DNA from 2 places in the Dactylosporangium sp. CA-233914 genome. Region 1 is predicted to be linked to the other one. Evidence: riboswitches for the same ligand, from Rfam matches in the RefSeq annotation. Region 1 holds a riboswitch; the other holds the start of a gene.
What was found. Region 1 has a riboswitch for ZMP and ZTP ahead of ACQPY0_RS58775 (bifunctional 5,10-methylenetetrahydrofolate dehydrogenase/5,10-methenyltetrahydrofolate cyclohydrolase). Riboswitches for the same ligand answer to the same signal wherever they lie in the genome.

Region 1 (7,422 bases):
GAGGAGGCGGCCGCGCAGGCCCAGCAGCGGACCAACGGCAAGGGCCCCGCGAAGGCGGCCGGCACCAAGGCCACCGGCACGCCCGACACCGCCGCTCCCAGCCGGGCCCCCAAGCCCGGTGCCAAGCCGATCAACCCGAAGAAGGGTGGCGCCGCGAAGCGGCAGTCGGGTTGATGCGACCCCGCCGGGCCGACCCCTCACCCACGGCCCGGCGCGCGGCGCTCCCTAGCAACCCACCCCTCACCGACGACCTGTGACGGCGCCTCGGCGCCCCAAACAAGCGGAGATGAGTTTCGTGACCGACACCACCAGTGATCTCGGTGCCGACGCCTTGGACGAGAAGGACGTGGACGCCAAGGACCTCGAGCAGGACGCCAAGGCGAAGGCCGACGACACCGACGACGAGGCTGCTTCGGGCGGCTCGGGCCGCTCCGGCGCCGACCTGTTCCGCGAGAGCGAGATCGCGGCCGACTACGTCGAGGGCCTGCTCGACATCCTCGACTACGACGGCGACATCGACGAGCTGGTCGTGAGCGGCCGCCCGGTCGTCGAGGTCGTCGAGGGCGGCGACGGCTCGGGCAAGCGCCTGCAGGCCCTGGTCGGGCAGCGGGGAGCGACGTTGGAGGCGCTGCAGGAGCTCAGCCGGCTGGCGGTGTTCCGGCAGACCGGCTCGCCCAGCCGCCTCCTGCTCGACGTCGGCGGCTACCGCGCCCTGCGCCGCAAGGAGCTCGGGGCGATCGCGAAGAACGCGGCGGAGAAGGTGAAGGAGTACGGCGAGGCCGTGCGCCTGGAGCCGATGAGCGCCTTCGAGCGCAAGTGCGTCCACGACGTCATCAACGCCCTCCCGGGCGTGGAGAGCGAGTCGGAGGGCGTGGAGCCGTCCCGCCGTATCGTGGTCCGCCCCACGGCCTGACTGCCGTTAGTCGTTCTGCCTTCCTTTTCGACCGCCCCGGCCGCCCGACGGCCGGGGCGGTTTTCGTTTTGCTCTGCTCCCTCTTGGGTCGCGTCACCGTTTCCGGCCCCGGCAGCCCGTGCTCGTCGCCGACTCCTCCTGATTGCGCGCGGCCCCCTGCTTGTTGCTCGGCCCGTCGATTGTGCTCGGCTCCCTCGTCGGTCGCCGGCTTCCGCGTTCGGTCCCGGCTCCTCCGGCCGCGCCCGGTCCCACGATTCGCTCACGGCTCCTTGGCCGGTTGCGGGCCCATGCCTCTGGTCGATCCCGTTGCCACTGCGGCCATTGCCGATGCCTTCCTGTCATCTGCCGACACCTCGTTTCATCGCGGTCACCTCCGGACGCACCAGGCGGCTTCCGCCTCCTCTGGCCGCCTCCTCCTGCCTCCTCCGGCCGAGCCTGGTCGCTTCCGGCATACTTGAGGGGACGCGACTGGCGGCATCAAGGATGGGCAACCATCGGGAAGCCTTCGTCGTGGGAGTCGACCGCCTGGGCTCTCACGGACGCGAGGAGCCGTATGTCCCTCTCTTCCCCCACGCCCCCTTCTGCACCCTTTCGCTCCTCTGACGCCGCCGCGGCGACGTCGCCTACTCCCTCCAGCACAATTGCGACATCCGGTGGCGCGGCCGCCTCAGGCAGATGGGCTTCGCCAGGCGCCCCGGTACCTTCTGTCAGCGCGGCGCCTTCTGGCAACGCATCGTCCGGCGCATCGGCGTCTTCTACCGACCCCGCATCTTCTGCTGGCCCCGCGTCTTCTGCTGGCCCCGTGTCGTCTGGTGGGTCTGTTTCCTCTGGCCGCCCGGTGCTTTCTGGCGGCGCTGTGTTGTCTAGTGACTCCGTGTCTTCTGGCGGCACGTCGTCCGATGCCTCGGCGTGGTCCGTCGGTCCTGCGTCGTCTGACGGTCCGGTGTCGTCTGACGGTCCGGTGTCGTCTGACGGTCCGGTGTCGTCTGACGCCGCGCCAGCGTCCGGTTCTTCGTCTTCGTCCATTGGCTCGGCGCGGCTGTTGCCGGGTGCTCCGGTGGCGGACCGCATCCTCGCCGACGTCTCCGCTCAGGTGGCCGCTCTCCGATCCTGCGGTATCACACCCTCGCTGGCGACCATCCTGGTGGGCGATGACGACGCGAGCGCCGGGTACATCCGCATCAAGCAACGCCAGGCCGCCGAACTCGGCTTCGCATCCCCGCACCGGCACCTCCCGGCCACTGCGACCCAGGCCGATCTCCACGCCGTAATCGACGAGTACAACGCGGATCCAGACGTCCATGCTTTGCTGATTCAGTACCCGACGCCCCAGCACCTGGACTACGACGCCGCCCTCATGCGCGTGGACCCGGACAAGGACGTCGACGGCATGCACCCCCTGAACCTTGGCCGCCTGGCCGCGGGTATCCCCGGGCCGCTCCCCTGCACTCCCGCCGGCATCGAGGCGCTGCTGGCTCACTACGACATCCCGGTCAGCGGCCGCGAGGTGGTGATCCTGGGCCGAGGCGCGACTCTGGGCCGCCCTCTGGCGATGCTGCTGGCCCAGAAGCGCCCGACAGCGAACGCGGCGGTCACGGTCGTCCACACGGGCGTCTCGGACTGGCCCCGCTACACCCGGCGGGCTGACATCTTGATCGCCGCCGCTGGCGTGCCAGGCATCATCCAACCCGAACACGTCAAGCCCGGTGCCGTGGTGGTCGGTGGCGGCGTCCGCTACGAGGGCCGCCGCCTGCTTCCCGATGTCGCGGAGTCCTGCGCCGAGGTGGCCGGCGCCATCACACCCCGAGTGGGCGGCGTAGGCCCAACAACGGTAGCCATGCTCTTCCGCAACGCGATCGAAGCCGCCGAGCGCCGTTTCACGTGAAACAGACTCCGGAGGGGCGGCCAGCGCGGCGTCCCTCCGGAACTCTCCAGCACTCGAACCGCCCGCTTCCAGGTCGACCCATAGCCGACGTCCCCAGTCGGCCAGCCTGCGGCCAGCAGGCTCCGGGCAGTAGCCCTCGACTGCCCGAGGCCGCACGCCACTCGCCCCACGTCCCGCAGTTGTCTCGGGTCGCCCGTTGCCCCGTGCCCCAGTTCCGGCGTCCCGCAGCGTCCCACGTCTGGCGTCTCAGCGCCCCGCAGTCGTCTCAGGTCGCCTGTTGACCCTCGCCCTGATCCCGCGCCTCGCGTCCCGGTCCCGCGTCTGGTGTTCGGCCCCCGCTGACCCCGCGTCCGGCCTGCACCGCCGGTCGAGTCGCTGGTTCTGCGACCCGCGGCCGCTGGAGCGGCAGGATGTCCGGCAGCGGGGGCGTAGCACTCGATGACCTCCGAAGCGCGCACCCAGCCCTTGGCCCTCGGCCGCGAGGCTGGCAACCGCCTCGCGCATCGACTCAATCGCAACATCGACTTGGCGACGTGGCCGGCTCATCGACACCGAGGGTTCCGGCGAGTCGGAGGCCGGGGAGCTTGCTGGCCGTGGCCGAGGCCCCAGCACCGCCCGTCCTGGACCGCGGTCAGCACGTCGACCGCAGTCCCGCGTTCGTCCCGCGTTCCGTATTGATCCCGCGAACCACACCACCGCTCGAGCCACCATCGTTCCCCGCGTCTCGCGTCCTGCGTCCGTCTCGCGTCCTGCGTCCGACCCATCGGGCGTCCGCCCCATCGGACGTCCGCCCCATCGGACGTCCGACCCCGGAGTTCCGTGCGTGTCCGCATCCGCGCTGGCGCGTGTTCCGTGTTCCGCCCGCGTGCTCCGCCTTGGCGCCCTTGTCGGTCGGCTTCATCCGCCACCCCATCTTCCGCAGCGGATCAATCCCGAGCGCTGGTCCTCCTGTCTGTTGCGAGGGTGGCGAGCGGGTCTACCTCCAGCAGCACGTGATCGTCGACCGGACCCCGCCCTCCAACGGGCAAGGCCTAGCGGGATTCGATCGGACCGCGCGCGACCATGTCTCGGATCGTCCGGCTCGACCTGTGTTTCACGTGAAACGAGGACGCCCACTTGGTGTGCAGGGTGCCAGCGACGACTAAGCCGAGAGCCTCCAGGAGTATGGCCGGGCCCTGCCGGAAGGAGCCTTTGGGCAAACGAGCACGCGGTGAGGTCAGGTTTTGGGAGCTTCCTCTGAATAGGAGAGCGGTGTTGGGGCTGGCCGAAAGGGACTCCTCGGAACGGGGACTCGGTCTCGGGCCGGGACCGAGGCTTCCGAGATGGCGCGCCGCAGCCTCGGGTCATCGCAGGGAGAAGTGGCTCCCCCGCGTCCGGGGCGGTGGGGTGGTGCGTGGTTTGCTTGTCGACATGGATGGTGCAGTACCGAGCGAAGTTCTCCCGGCCGCCGAGAAGATCTTCGGGGATCGTCTCCCGATCGCGGTGCGGTTCGCCGAGTTGCTCGTCACTGACGGCGTCGTACGCGGGCTCATCGGGCCGCGGGAGGCGCCTCGTATCTGGGAGCGCCACCTGCTCAACTGCGCCGTCGTCGCCGACCTCATTCAGACGGGTGCCTCGGTGGTCGACGTCGGGTCTGGGGCGGGGTTGCCCGGTATGGTGCTGGCAGTGGCTCGTCCCGACCTTGCCGTCACCCTGGTCGAGCCGCTCGCACGACGTACCGCATTCCTTTCCGAAGCGGTGGCGGCGCTCGGCCTTGACGCGACCACGACCGTGGTCCGCGCCCGGGCCGAGGAGTGCGTCGGGAAGGTCCCGCTCGCCGATGTCGTCACCGCCCGGGCCGTCGCTCCGCTCGACCGGCTCGCCGGCTGGTGTATTCCCCTCACCGCCGTCGGCGGGCGGCTGCTCGCGATGAAGGGCGCCTCCGCGGCGGCCGAGGTCGCCGAGCACGCGGTGGTGCTTGCCCGGCTTGGTGCGGGAACCGCGTCGGTGCGCACGTGCGGGGACGCCGTCCTCGCCGAGCCCACCACCGTGGTCGAGGTCGTGCGCGAGCGGGAAGTCGCGCGTCCCCGGAAGGCCGGAGGGCGCCGCGGCCGGTGATCCGGGGGCGTGGCCGCGCCCCTGGAATAAGGGGGAACGCGGAGGACTCATGGGGGACGGCAGAGCGGTCGGCATCGGTCGGCCGATGTCGCCGATACAGCGGCTCGGCGGGCTGCTCCGGCGAGTTGACGGATTTCTAGTCTTTTGGCGCTTGAACCGTAGTGAGAAGACCAACGACGCGCCGGTGAGTCATGGCTCTGCCCGGCGAAGCGCCGTAGGCTGGCCTCGCGCCACCCTTCTGTCCGACGGAACGGCTCCCGAGGAAGTCGGCCTGGACGGCACGGATCCGAACGACGCACGGCCCGACTGGGCCAGCCGAGACGGATTCGGCACCGCCAGGTCGCGCCCCGACGGGTCGACCTCCGACCAGTGGGCTTCCACCACGGCGGCTTCCGGCGATCCGACTTCCAATGAGAGCGGACAGCCGGGTCCCGCTGAGTCGAACCCGGGTAGCCAACTCTCAGGTGCACCGGCCTCCGGTGAGCCGGGAGGGGACGCCCGGAGGCCGACGGACGAGGTGGCCGAGGGTGCACATCTTTCCGAGCGGGACGGGACTGACATGGTGCGCGACAGCGGTGATGGTCCGGGCTACGGCGATGAAGACGGTCATGTTTCACGTGAAACGGGGATAGAGAGCTGGGGCGTACGACCCGGGGGTCGGCCGGTGCCGCAGCCACGAACGGAGGGCGGCACGGAGCCCCGGCCGGTCGAGCCGGTGCGGTTCGAGGCGCCCCCAACCCACGAACCCATTCCCGGCCGAGGCCCGGAACCACGGGGTCCGGTGTCGTCGCCGCCGTTCGCGCCCTCCCCCGGCCTCGTGCCGCCGCATGCGGAATCGACACGCGGGGACATGGTGGAGTTTCACGTCAGCACGCCGAACGAGCGCGCCTCAACCGGTACCCTTTACGGCCGGGGAGCATCGCCAACAGTCGGCGCTTCTCCGGCCGAGGTGCGGCCCGAACGACGGAACCCACCATCCCCCCGGCCGCACCCGTCCGTCGTCACCGCGGATACCGAGGGCGCCATGACTGACGCGTATGTTTCACGTGAAACCGAAGACCCCCCGCTGGCACAGGAGGCAAAACGCGCCGTGGAAATTCTCAACCCGAGCGGGGAGATTACGATGCCCCGTCCGCCACGGCGCCGCACGATGTGCGTTGCCAATCAGAAGGGCGGCGTTGGGAAAACCACCACTGCGGTGAACATCGCCGTCGCCTTAGCGCTGCACGGCAACCGCGTGTTGGTGATCGACCTCGACCCGCAGGGCAACGCCTCCACCGGGCTCAACGTTCCCCACCACTCCGGCGTTCCGGACGTGTACGACTGCCTCATCGACGGCGCCCCGCTGGATGCGGTGACCCAGCAGGTCGAGGGCATTCCAAACCTGTGGGCCGTACCGGCGACGATTGACCTCGCCGGGGCGGAGATCGAGCTCGTCTCGGTCGTCGCCCGCGAGTCGCGGCTCAAGCGCGCCATCGAGGCCGGGGGCGACAACTACGACTACATCTTCATCGACTGCCCGCCGTCGCTCGGCCTCCTCACGGTCAATGCACTCGTCGCGGCCGAAGAGGTGCTGATCCCGATTCAGTGCGAGTACTACGCCCTTGAGGGTGTCCAGGCGCTCACGAACAATATCGAGCTCGTGCGGTCTCACCTGAACCCGAAGCTCGATATCACGACCGTGCTCTTGACGATGTACGACCGGCGCACGCGCCTGGCCGACCTTGTCGAGCAGGACGTGCGGAACCACTTCGGTGAGAAGGTCCTGAACGCCGTCATCCCCCGCAACGTGCGGGTGTCCGAGGCGCCGAGCTACAGCCAGTCGGTCATGACGTACGACCCCGGGTCCCGGGGTGCGGTCAGCTATTTCGAGGCGGCGCAGGAGATCGCGCTGCGTGGCGCGCAGGGTGCGCAGGTGGGAGGGGTCGCATGAAGTCCAACCGACGTGGGGGTCTCGGGCGAGGGCTCGGTGCTCTCATCCCAACCGCCGCCGCGCCGGCCGAGGGTGCGACCGGCACTGCGACCGCGCTCGCCACGCCGCCCGCGCCCGGTGTCGCCAACGGGGCGCCCGCGGAGCCGGTGGCCGCGCCGGCCGAGACGCTTGCTCCAGTGCCGGGCGCTCGCTTCGCCGAGATCCCGGTGAACGCGATCATTCCGAACCCGAAGCAGCCGCGGCAGGTCTTCGACGAGGACGCGATCGAGGAGCTGAAGACCTCCATTCAGGAGGTCGGGTTCCTCCAGCCCATTGTCGTACGCGAGCTGCGCGAGACCGACGGCGACAAGCAGTACGAACTCGTGATGGGCGAGCGGCGCTGGCGGGCCGCGCAGGCCATCGGCAAGGAGGCCATCCCGGCGATCGTGCGCGAGACGCGCGACGACGCGATGCTCCGCGATGCGCTGCTGGAGAACATCCACCGGGCGAACCTGAATCCGCTGGAGGAGGCAGCCGCGTACCAGCAGCTGCTCGACGAGTTCGGGGCGACCCATGAGGAACTCGCCAAGCGCATCGGGCGGAGCCGGCCGCAGA
Region 2 (7,422 bases), 1.9 Mb from region 1:
GCGCACCTTCACCAGCAGCAGCTCGCGCTGCACGCTGGCGGTGGTGTCGAGTTCGACGATCTTCAGGACCTGCACGAGCTTGTTCAGCTGCTTGGTGACCTGTTCCAGCGGTGATTCGTCCGCGTTGACCACGATCGTCATCCGGGAGACCTCGGGGTGCTCGGTCTCGCCGACGGCCAGGGAGTCGATGTTGAAGCCGCGCCGGGCGAAGAGGCCGGCGACGCGGGCCAGTATGCCGGGCTTGTTCTCCACCAGGACGGAGAGCGTGTGCTTGGCCATGGTTTGCTGCGTCTCCTACACGTCGTCCTGGTCGAACGCGGGGCGGACCCCCCGCGCGAACATGATCTCGTCGTTGCTGGTGCCGGCGGCGACCATCGGCCACACCATCGCATCCTTGCCGACCACGAAGTCGATGACGACCGGCTGGTCGGTGACCTTCATCGCGGCCTCGATCGTGGCGTCGACGTCACGCTTGGTCTCGCAGCGCAGGCCGACGCAGCCCAGGGCGTCGGCGAGCTTCACGAAGTCCGGGATGCGGTGCTTGTGGGTGCCGAGCTCGGTGTTGGAGTACCGCTGGTCGTAGAACAGCGTCTGCCACTGCCGGACCATACCCAGGTTGCCGTTGTTGATGACGGCGACCTTGATCGGGATGCCCTCCAGCGCGCAGGTGGCCAGCTCCTGGTTGGTCATCTGGAAGCAGCCGTCGCCGTCGATCGCCCACACCGTCTTGTCCGGCATGCCGACCTTGGCGCCCATCGCGGCCGGGACCGCGTAGCCCATCGTGCCCAGGCCCCCCGAGTTGAGCCAGGTGGCCGGGTTCTCGTACTGGATGAACTGCGCCGCCCACATCTGGTGCTGCCCGACGCCGGCGGCGTAGATGGCTTCCGGACCGACGATCTTGCCGATGCGCTCGATGACGTACTGCGGCGACAGCGTCCCGTCGGACGGCTCCTCGTAGCCCAGCGGGTAGCGGCCGCGGATGTCGTCCAGCGTCGCCCACCAGTCCTTGAGTGACGGCTTGCGCCCCGCCGCGTGCTCGGCCGAGACGGCGGCGATGAGCTCCTCGATCACGTGCTTGGCGTCGCCGACGATCGGCACGTCCGCGGTGCGGTTCTTGCCGATCTCGGCCGGGTCGATGTCGGCGTGGATGACCGCCGCGTTCGGCGCGAACGTCGACAGCTCGCCGGTGACCCGGTCGTCGAAGCGGGCGCCGAGGGTGATGAGCAGGTCCGACTTCTGCAGCGTGTAGACGGCGCCGACGGTGCCGTGCATGCCGGGCATGCCCATGTGCTGCGGGTGGGAGTCGGGGAACGCGCCGCGGGCCATCAGCGTCGTGACGACCGGGGCGCCGGTGAGCTCGGCGAGCTTGAGCAGTGCCGCGGAGGCGTGGGCCTTGATGACGCCGCCGCCGACGTAGAGCACCGGGCGCTTGGCCCCGGCGATGAGGCGGGCGGCCTCGCGGATCTGCTTGCCGTGCGGGTGCAGCGTCGGGTGGTACCCGGGCAGCTCCAGCGTCGGCGGCCACTTGAACGTGGTCTGCTTCTGCAGCACGTCCTTGGGGATGTCGACCAGGACCGGGCCGGGGCGGCCGGTGCTGGCGAGGTGGAACGCCTCGGCGAGCACCCGGGGCAGCTCCTCGCCGGACTTCACCAGGTAGTTGTGCTTGGTGATCGGCAGCGTGATGCCGGCGATGTCCGCCTCCTGGAAGGCGTCCGTGCCGATGTACTGCGACGCGACCTGGCCGGTGATGGCGACGATGGGGACCGAGTCCATGTAGGCGTCGGCGATCGGGGTGACCAGGTTCGTCGCGCCCGGTCCGGAGGTGGCCATGCAGACGCCGACCTTGCCGGTGGCCTGCGCGTAGCCGGTCGCGGCGTGGCCGGCGCCCTGCTCGTGGCGGACCAGGATGTGCCGGACGTTCTCGGAGTCGAACAGCGGGTCGTACGCCGGGAGGATCGCACCACCGGGAATGCCGAAGACGACGTCGGCGCCGAGCGCCTCGAGCGAGCGGACGAGTACCTGCGCCCCGGTGAGCAGCTCCGGCTGCGTCTTCTTGTCGGTGGCCGGCGCGGCGGGCGGCGCAGGGTGCCCCCGGTGGGCGAGGACTTCTGGCGTGGGTCTCGTCATCGCTGTTCGCACTTTCGCTCGAAGGTGTCTAGGCAAATACTCCGGACATGAAAAAACCCCACGTGCTCGGCACGGGGGGCTAGCGCGCTGACGGCAGGCGTCGGCGCGCTAGATGATAAGTACTCGGAGCGACCTCGACGACATGTGCCCACTCTGGCGCATCTCATGGCCTGAGTCAACCTATCCCAGGATGCGGAACGTGTCAGACTCGCAGGTATGCCCGAGCTGCGGTCCAAGACTTCCACTTCTGGTCGCAACATGGCCGGCGCCCGCGCCCTGTGGCGCGCGACCGGCATGACCGACTCCGACTTCGGCAAGCCGATTGTCGCCATCGCCAACAGTTTCACGCAGTTCGTGCCGGGCCATGTCCACCTGCGCAACCTCGGGATGATCGTCGCCGACGCGGTCGCCGAGGCCGGAGGGGTCGCCAAGGAGTTCAACACCATCGCCGTCGACGACGGCATCGCCATGGGCCACGGCGGGATGCTCTACTCGCTGCCCAGCCGCGAGCTCATCGCCGACGCCGTCGAGTACATGGTGCAGGCCCACTGCGCCGACGCCCTCGTGTGCATCTCCAACTGCGACAAGATCACGCCCGGCATGCTGCTCGCCGCCCTCCGCCTGAACATCCCCACCGTCTTCGTCTCCGGCGGCCCCATGGAAGCCGGCAAGACCATCGCCATCGAGGGCGTCGTCCACGACAAGGACGCCAAGCTCGACCTCATCGACGCGATGATCGCCTCCGCCAACGAGGCCGTCACGGACGAGCAGCTCGGCCAGATCGAGCGCTCCGCCTGCCCGACGTGCGGCTCGTGCTCGGGCATGTTCACCGCCAACTCCATGAACTGCCTGACCGAGGCGATCGGCCTGGCCCTGCCCGGCAACGGCTCGGCCCTGGCCACGCACGCCGCCCGCCGCGGCCTGTTCGAGCGGGCCGGGTCGCTGATCGTCGAGCTCGCCAAGCGGTACTACTTCGACGACGACGCCTCCGTGCTGCCCCGCGCGATCGCCTCCCGCCCGGCGTTCGCCAACGCGGTGGCGCTGGACGTCGCGATGGGCGGCTCCACCAACACCGTCCTGCACCTGCTGGCCGCCGCCCGCGAGGCGGAGCTGGACTTCTCCGTGGCCGACATCGACGCGATCTCGCGCCAGGTGCCGTGCCTGGCCAAGGTGGCGCCGAACACGCAGAAGTACCACATGGAGGACGTCCACCGCGCCGGCGGGATTCCGGCGATCCTCGGTGAGTTGTCCCGGGCCGGCCTGCTGGACGAGTCGGTCTGGTCGGTTCACGCTCCCACGTTCCGGGAGTGGGTCGAGCAGTGGGACATCCGCGCGGCCTCGCCGTCCCAGGAGGCTCTGGAGCTGTTCCACGCCGCACCCGGCGGGGTTCGCACGACCGAGCCGTTCTCCACGCAGAACCGGTGGAGCTCGCTGGACACCGACGCCGCGGGCGGATGCATCCGCAGCGTGGAGCACGCGTACACCGCCGACGGCGGCCTCGCGATCCTCTTCGGCAACCTCGCGCCCGACGGCTGCGTGGTGAAGACCGCGGGCGTGCCCGAGGAGAACCTGACCTTCTCCGGCCGGGCGCGGGTCTTCGAGTCCCAGGAGGCCGCGGTCGACGGGATCCTCGCCAAGCAGGTCGTCGCAGGCGACGTCCTGGTCATCCGCTACGAGGGGCCCAAGGGCGGCCCCGGGATGCAGGAGATGCTCTACCCGACGAGCTTCCTCAAGGGCCGTGGCCTCGGCCGGGCCTGCGCGCTGATCACGGACGGGCGCTTCTCCGGCGGCACGTCGGGCCTGTCGATCGGCCACATCAGCCCCGAGGCGGCCGGCGGCGGCCTCATCGCGCTGGTCGAGGACGGCGACCGGATCGACATCGACATCCCGAAGCGCTCCCTGCAGCTCGTGGTCGGCGACGAGGAGCTCGCCGCGCGCAAGATCGCGCAGGAGAAACGGGAGCGGCCGTACACCCCGCTGGACCGGGAGCGCCCGGTGTCGGCGGCGCTGCGGGCGTACGCGTCGATGGCCACCTCGGCCAGCGACGGCGCCTACCGCCGGGTCCCCTAGAGCCGGGTCGGTTCCACTACGATTGCGGGGTCACTGCGACTGGCGCATGCAAGGTGGAACCGACCACCGGGGAGCTTCCGTAGACCGCCGCACCGCGCGCCTGGGTGCCGCGTTCGTCGTCAGGAGGCTGCCCATGCACGCTCCCCTGTCCGCCGCGGACCCCGAGGTCGCCGCCCTCGTCCAGGGCGAGACCGAACGCCAGCACGACACCCTGCGGATGATCGCCTCGGAGAACTACGTCTCCCGGGCGGTCCTTGCGGCCACCGGCTCCGTCCTCACCAACAAGTACTCCGAGGGCTACCCCGGCAAGCGGTACTACGAGGGCCAGCGCTTCATCGACCCGATCGAGGAGCTGGCCATCGCCCGCGCGAAGGCCGTCTTCGGTGTCGAGCACGCCAACGTCCAGCCGTACTCGGGCTCGCCGGCGAACCTCGCCGTGTACATGGCCCTGGCCAAGCCGGGCGACACCGTCATGGGCATGGCGCTGCCGATGGGCGGCCACCTGACCCACGGCTGGTCGGTGTCGGCGACCGGGGCGTGGTTCCGGGCGGTGCAGTACACCGTGCGCAAGGAGGACGGGCGGATCGACTTCGACGAGGTCCGCGACATCGCCCTGCGTGAGCGCCCCCGGCTGATCTTCGCCGGCGGGACCGCGATCCCCCGGACCATCGACTTCCCCCGCTTCGCCGAGATCGCCCGCGAGGCCGGCGCGGTGCTGGTCGCCGACATCGCCCACATCGCCGGCCTGATCGCCGGCGGCGCCCACCCCTCGCCGGTCGGCCACGCCGAGGTCATCTCCACCACGACCCACAAGACCCTCCGCGGCCCCCGCGGCGCGATGCTCATGTGCGACGAGCGACACGCCAAGGCCATCGACAAGGCCGTCTTCCCCGGCCTGCAGGGCGGCCCGCACAACCACACCACCGCCGGCATCGCGGTCGCGCTGGGGGAGGCCTCGAAGCCCGATTTCAAGGTGTACGCCCACCAGATCGTCGCCAACGCCAAGTCCCTGGCCACGGCCCTGCTGGAGCACGGCTTCGACCTGGTCTCCGGCGGCACCGACAACCACCTGATCCTGCTGGACCTCACCGGCAAGGGCATCGGCGGCAAGCCGGCGGCCCGCGCCCTGGACCGGGCGGGCATCGAGACGAACTACAACACCGTGCCGTACGACACCCGCAAGCCCTTCGACCCGTCGGGCGTCCGCCTCGGCACGGCGGCCCTGACCACCCGCGGCCTGACCGAGTCGCAGATGCCGCAGGTGGCATCCTGGATCAGCCGCGCGGTGGACGCGGCCCTGAAGGACGACGAGCCGGCCCTGACGACGATCGCGGGCGAGGTCCGCGAACTGCTGTCGACGTACCCGATGCCCGGCCGCCACTGACCTGTCCGACGCGGGGCGCTCCCGGTTTTGCGGCCGGGGCGCCCCGTTCATCTACTTGCGCCGCAGGAACCGCCGGCCCTTCTCCTTGGGCTCCTCGTCGAGGTTCAACTCGAGCGGCGCGAGATCCTCGAACGCCCCGATGTCGCGCTTGCGCTGCTCGGGGATCCGCTCGCCCCCGTGCCCGTCCTGATTACGCCCCCAGCCGGCGGCGTCCGGGCCACGCCCCCAGCCGGCCGCGTCCTGGTTACGCCCCGACCCGGCCGCGTCCTGGTTGCGCCCCCAGTCGGCCGGCTCGTCGTTGTGGGCCGGCCGTCCCCCGACGCCCTGGGCCGCCCAGTCCGCCGCATCGTCGTTGCGGCCCGGTCGCGCGAAACCCTGGTCGGCCCGCTCCGGCGTCTGGCTGCCTGGCCCCGGCGGGTTGCCCCACGCCGGCTGCCCGGCGTCCGCACCGCCCCGGTCCCACCGGCTGGTCGCCTCGGTGGCCCACCCGGGCCCGCCCTCGACCGCGCCCGGCTGGACGTCGTTGTTCCGGTCCTTGTCGTTGTTCCGGTCCTTGTCCTTGTTCCGGCCCCACCGCGACTTCTTGGGCTTCTCGGCGGGTTCGGCGGCCGGGGCCTGCTGCGCGTCCCACCAGGCCTCCTCCTGCCCGCCGCCGGCGGCGGCCGGCGCTTCGGGCGCGGCGGCCCAGGCCTCGGTACGCCCGCCAAAGTCCCGCGGCGCCTCCGCTTCCCGACCCCCACCGAACGCCCGCCCGTCGCCCGCCGGGTTGAAGGCCGCCGCGTCGACGCGCCGATCCCCGTAGGGACCAAACGCCTCCGGGCCCGGACGTCCAGCGCCCTGCGAACCGAACGCCGCGTCGTCCACGCGCCCAGCACCCTGCGGCCCGAACGCCGCATTGTCCACGCGCCCAGCACCCTGCGGACCGAACGCCGCATTGTCCACGCGCCCAGCACCCTGCGGACCGAACGCCGCATTGTCCACGCGCCCAGCGCCCTGCGAACCGAAGGCCGGGTTGTCCGCGCGCCGATCACCGTACGGATCGAACGCCGCCGCGTCCGCGCGCCCAGCACCCTGCGAACCGAACGCCGGGTTGTCCGCGCGCCGATCACCGTGTGGACCGAACGCCGCCGCGTCCGCGCGCCCGGCGCCTCGCGAGCCGAACGCCTCAGCTTCCGCATTCCCGGTCCCCGCGGGCACTCCCGGCCAGGCCTCCGTACGCGCGTCCCCGGCGTCCTCAGCCGCCTGCTGCGACCGATCCCGCCGCCGGATCGACCGGGCCTGCGGGTCCGCATCCCACGACCGCTGAAGGTCAAGGGGCTGAGCCACCAGCGCGGGCGCGTCCCCGTCGAAGAGGCTCCCGCCCCAGGACGGCCGCTCCCCGCCACCGGTCTCAGCCGGCGGCCGCTCACCCGGTCCAGACTCGGCAGCCGACCGCCATTGCACGGACGGCCGAACGGCCGGCTCCCCGGCGGACCGCCGCCCAACCGTCGGCCCGTCAGACGCGGACGCCTCCCCCGCGGCCCGCCACTCGGACGCGGGCTGTTCACTCCCCGAACGCCACTCAAACGACGGCCGCTCGGCCGCGGAAGGCTCCCCCGCGGACCAACGCTCGGCCACCGACGGCTCCCCCGCAGACCAACGCTCGGACGCGGACTGCTCCCCAGCAGACCAACGCTCGGGCGCGGACGCCTCCCCCGCCGAACGCCACTCGAACGACGGCCGCTCGGACGCCGACGGCTCCCCCGCGGACCGCCACTCCACGGACGGCCGCTCGGACGCGGAACCCTCGCCCGCCGAACGCCACTCCACCGCCGGCCGCTCCGACCCGGCCGGGTCTCCCG

Region 2: another riboswitch for ZMP and ZTP. It lies ahead of glyA (serine hydroxymethyltransferase); the one in region 1 lies ahead of ACQPY0_RS58775 (bifunctional 5,10-methylenetetrahydrofolate dehydrogenase/5,10-methenyltetrahydrofolate cyclohydrolase).

The regions. Positions count from the first base shown of each region.
Region 1 covers NZ_CP192030.1:13,103,562-13,110,983, reverse strand. Annotated here, with positions in the region: gene yidC (membrane protein insertase YidC) at 1-174, shown strand, start outside; gene ACQPY0_RS58780 (protein jag) at 287-913, shown strand; ZMP/ZTP riboswitch at 1,368-1,451, shown strand; gene ACQPY0_RS58775 (bifunctional 5,10-methylenetetrahydrofolate dehydrogenase/5,10-methenyltetrahydrofolate cyclohydrolase) at 1,938-2,798, shown strand; gene rsmG (16S rRNA (guanine(527)-N(7))-methyltransferase RsmG) at 4,209-4,895, shown strand; gene ACQPY0_RS58765 (AAA family ATPase) at 5,455-6,828, shown strand; gene ACQPY0_RS58760 (ParB/RepB/Spo0J family partition protein) at 6,825-7,422, shown strand, end outside.
Region 2 covers NZ_CP192030.1:1,846,412-1,853,833, reverse strand. Annotated here, with positions in the region: gene ilvN (acetolactate synthase small subunit) at 1-279, opposite strand, end outside; gene ACQPY0_RS08410 (acetolactate synthase large subunit) at 295-2,127, opposite strand; gene ilvD (dihydroxy-acid dehydratase) at 2,344-4,197, shown strand; ZMP/ZTP riboswitch at 4,223-4,310, shown strand; gene glyA (serine hydroxymethyltransferase) at 4,331-5,581, shown strand; gene ACQPY0_RS08395 (hypothetical protein) at 5,633-7,422, opposite strand, start outside.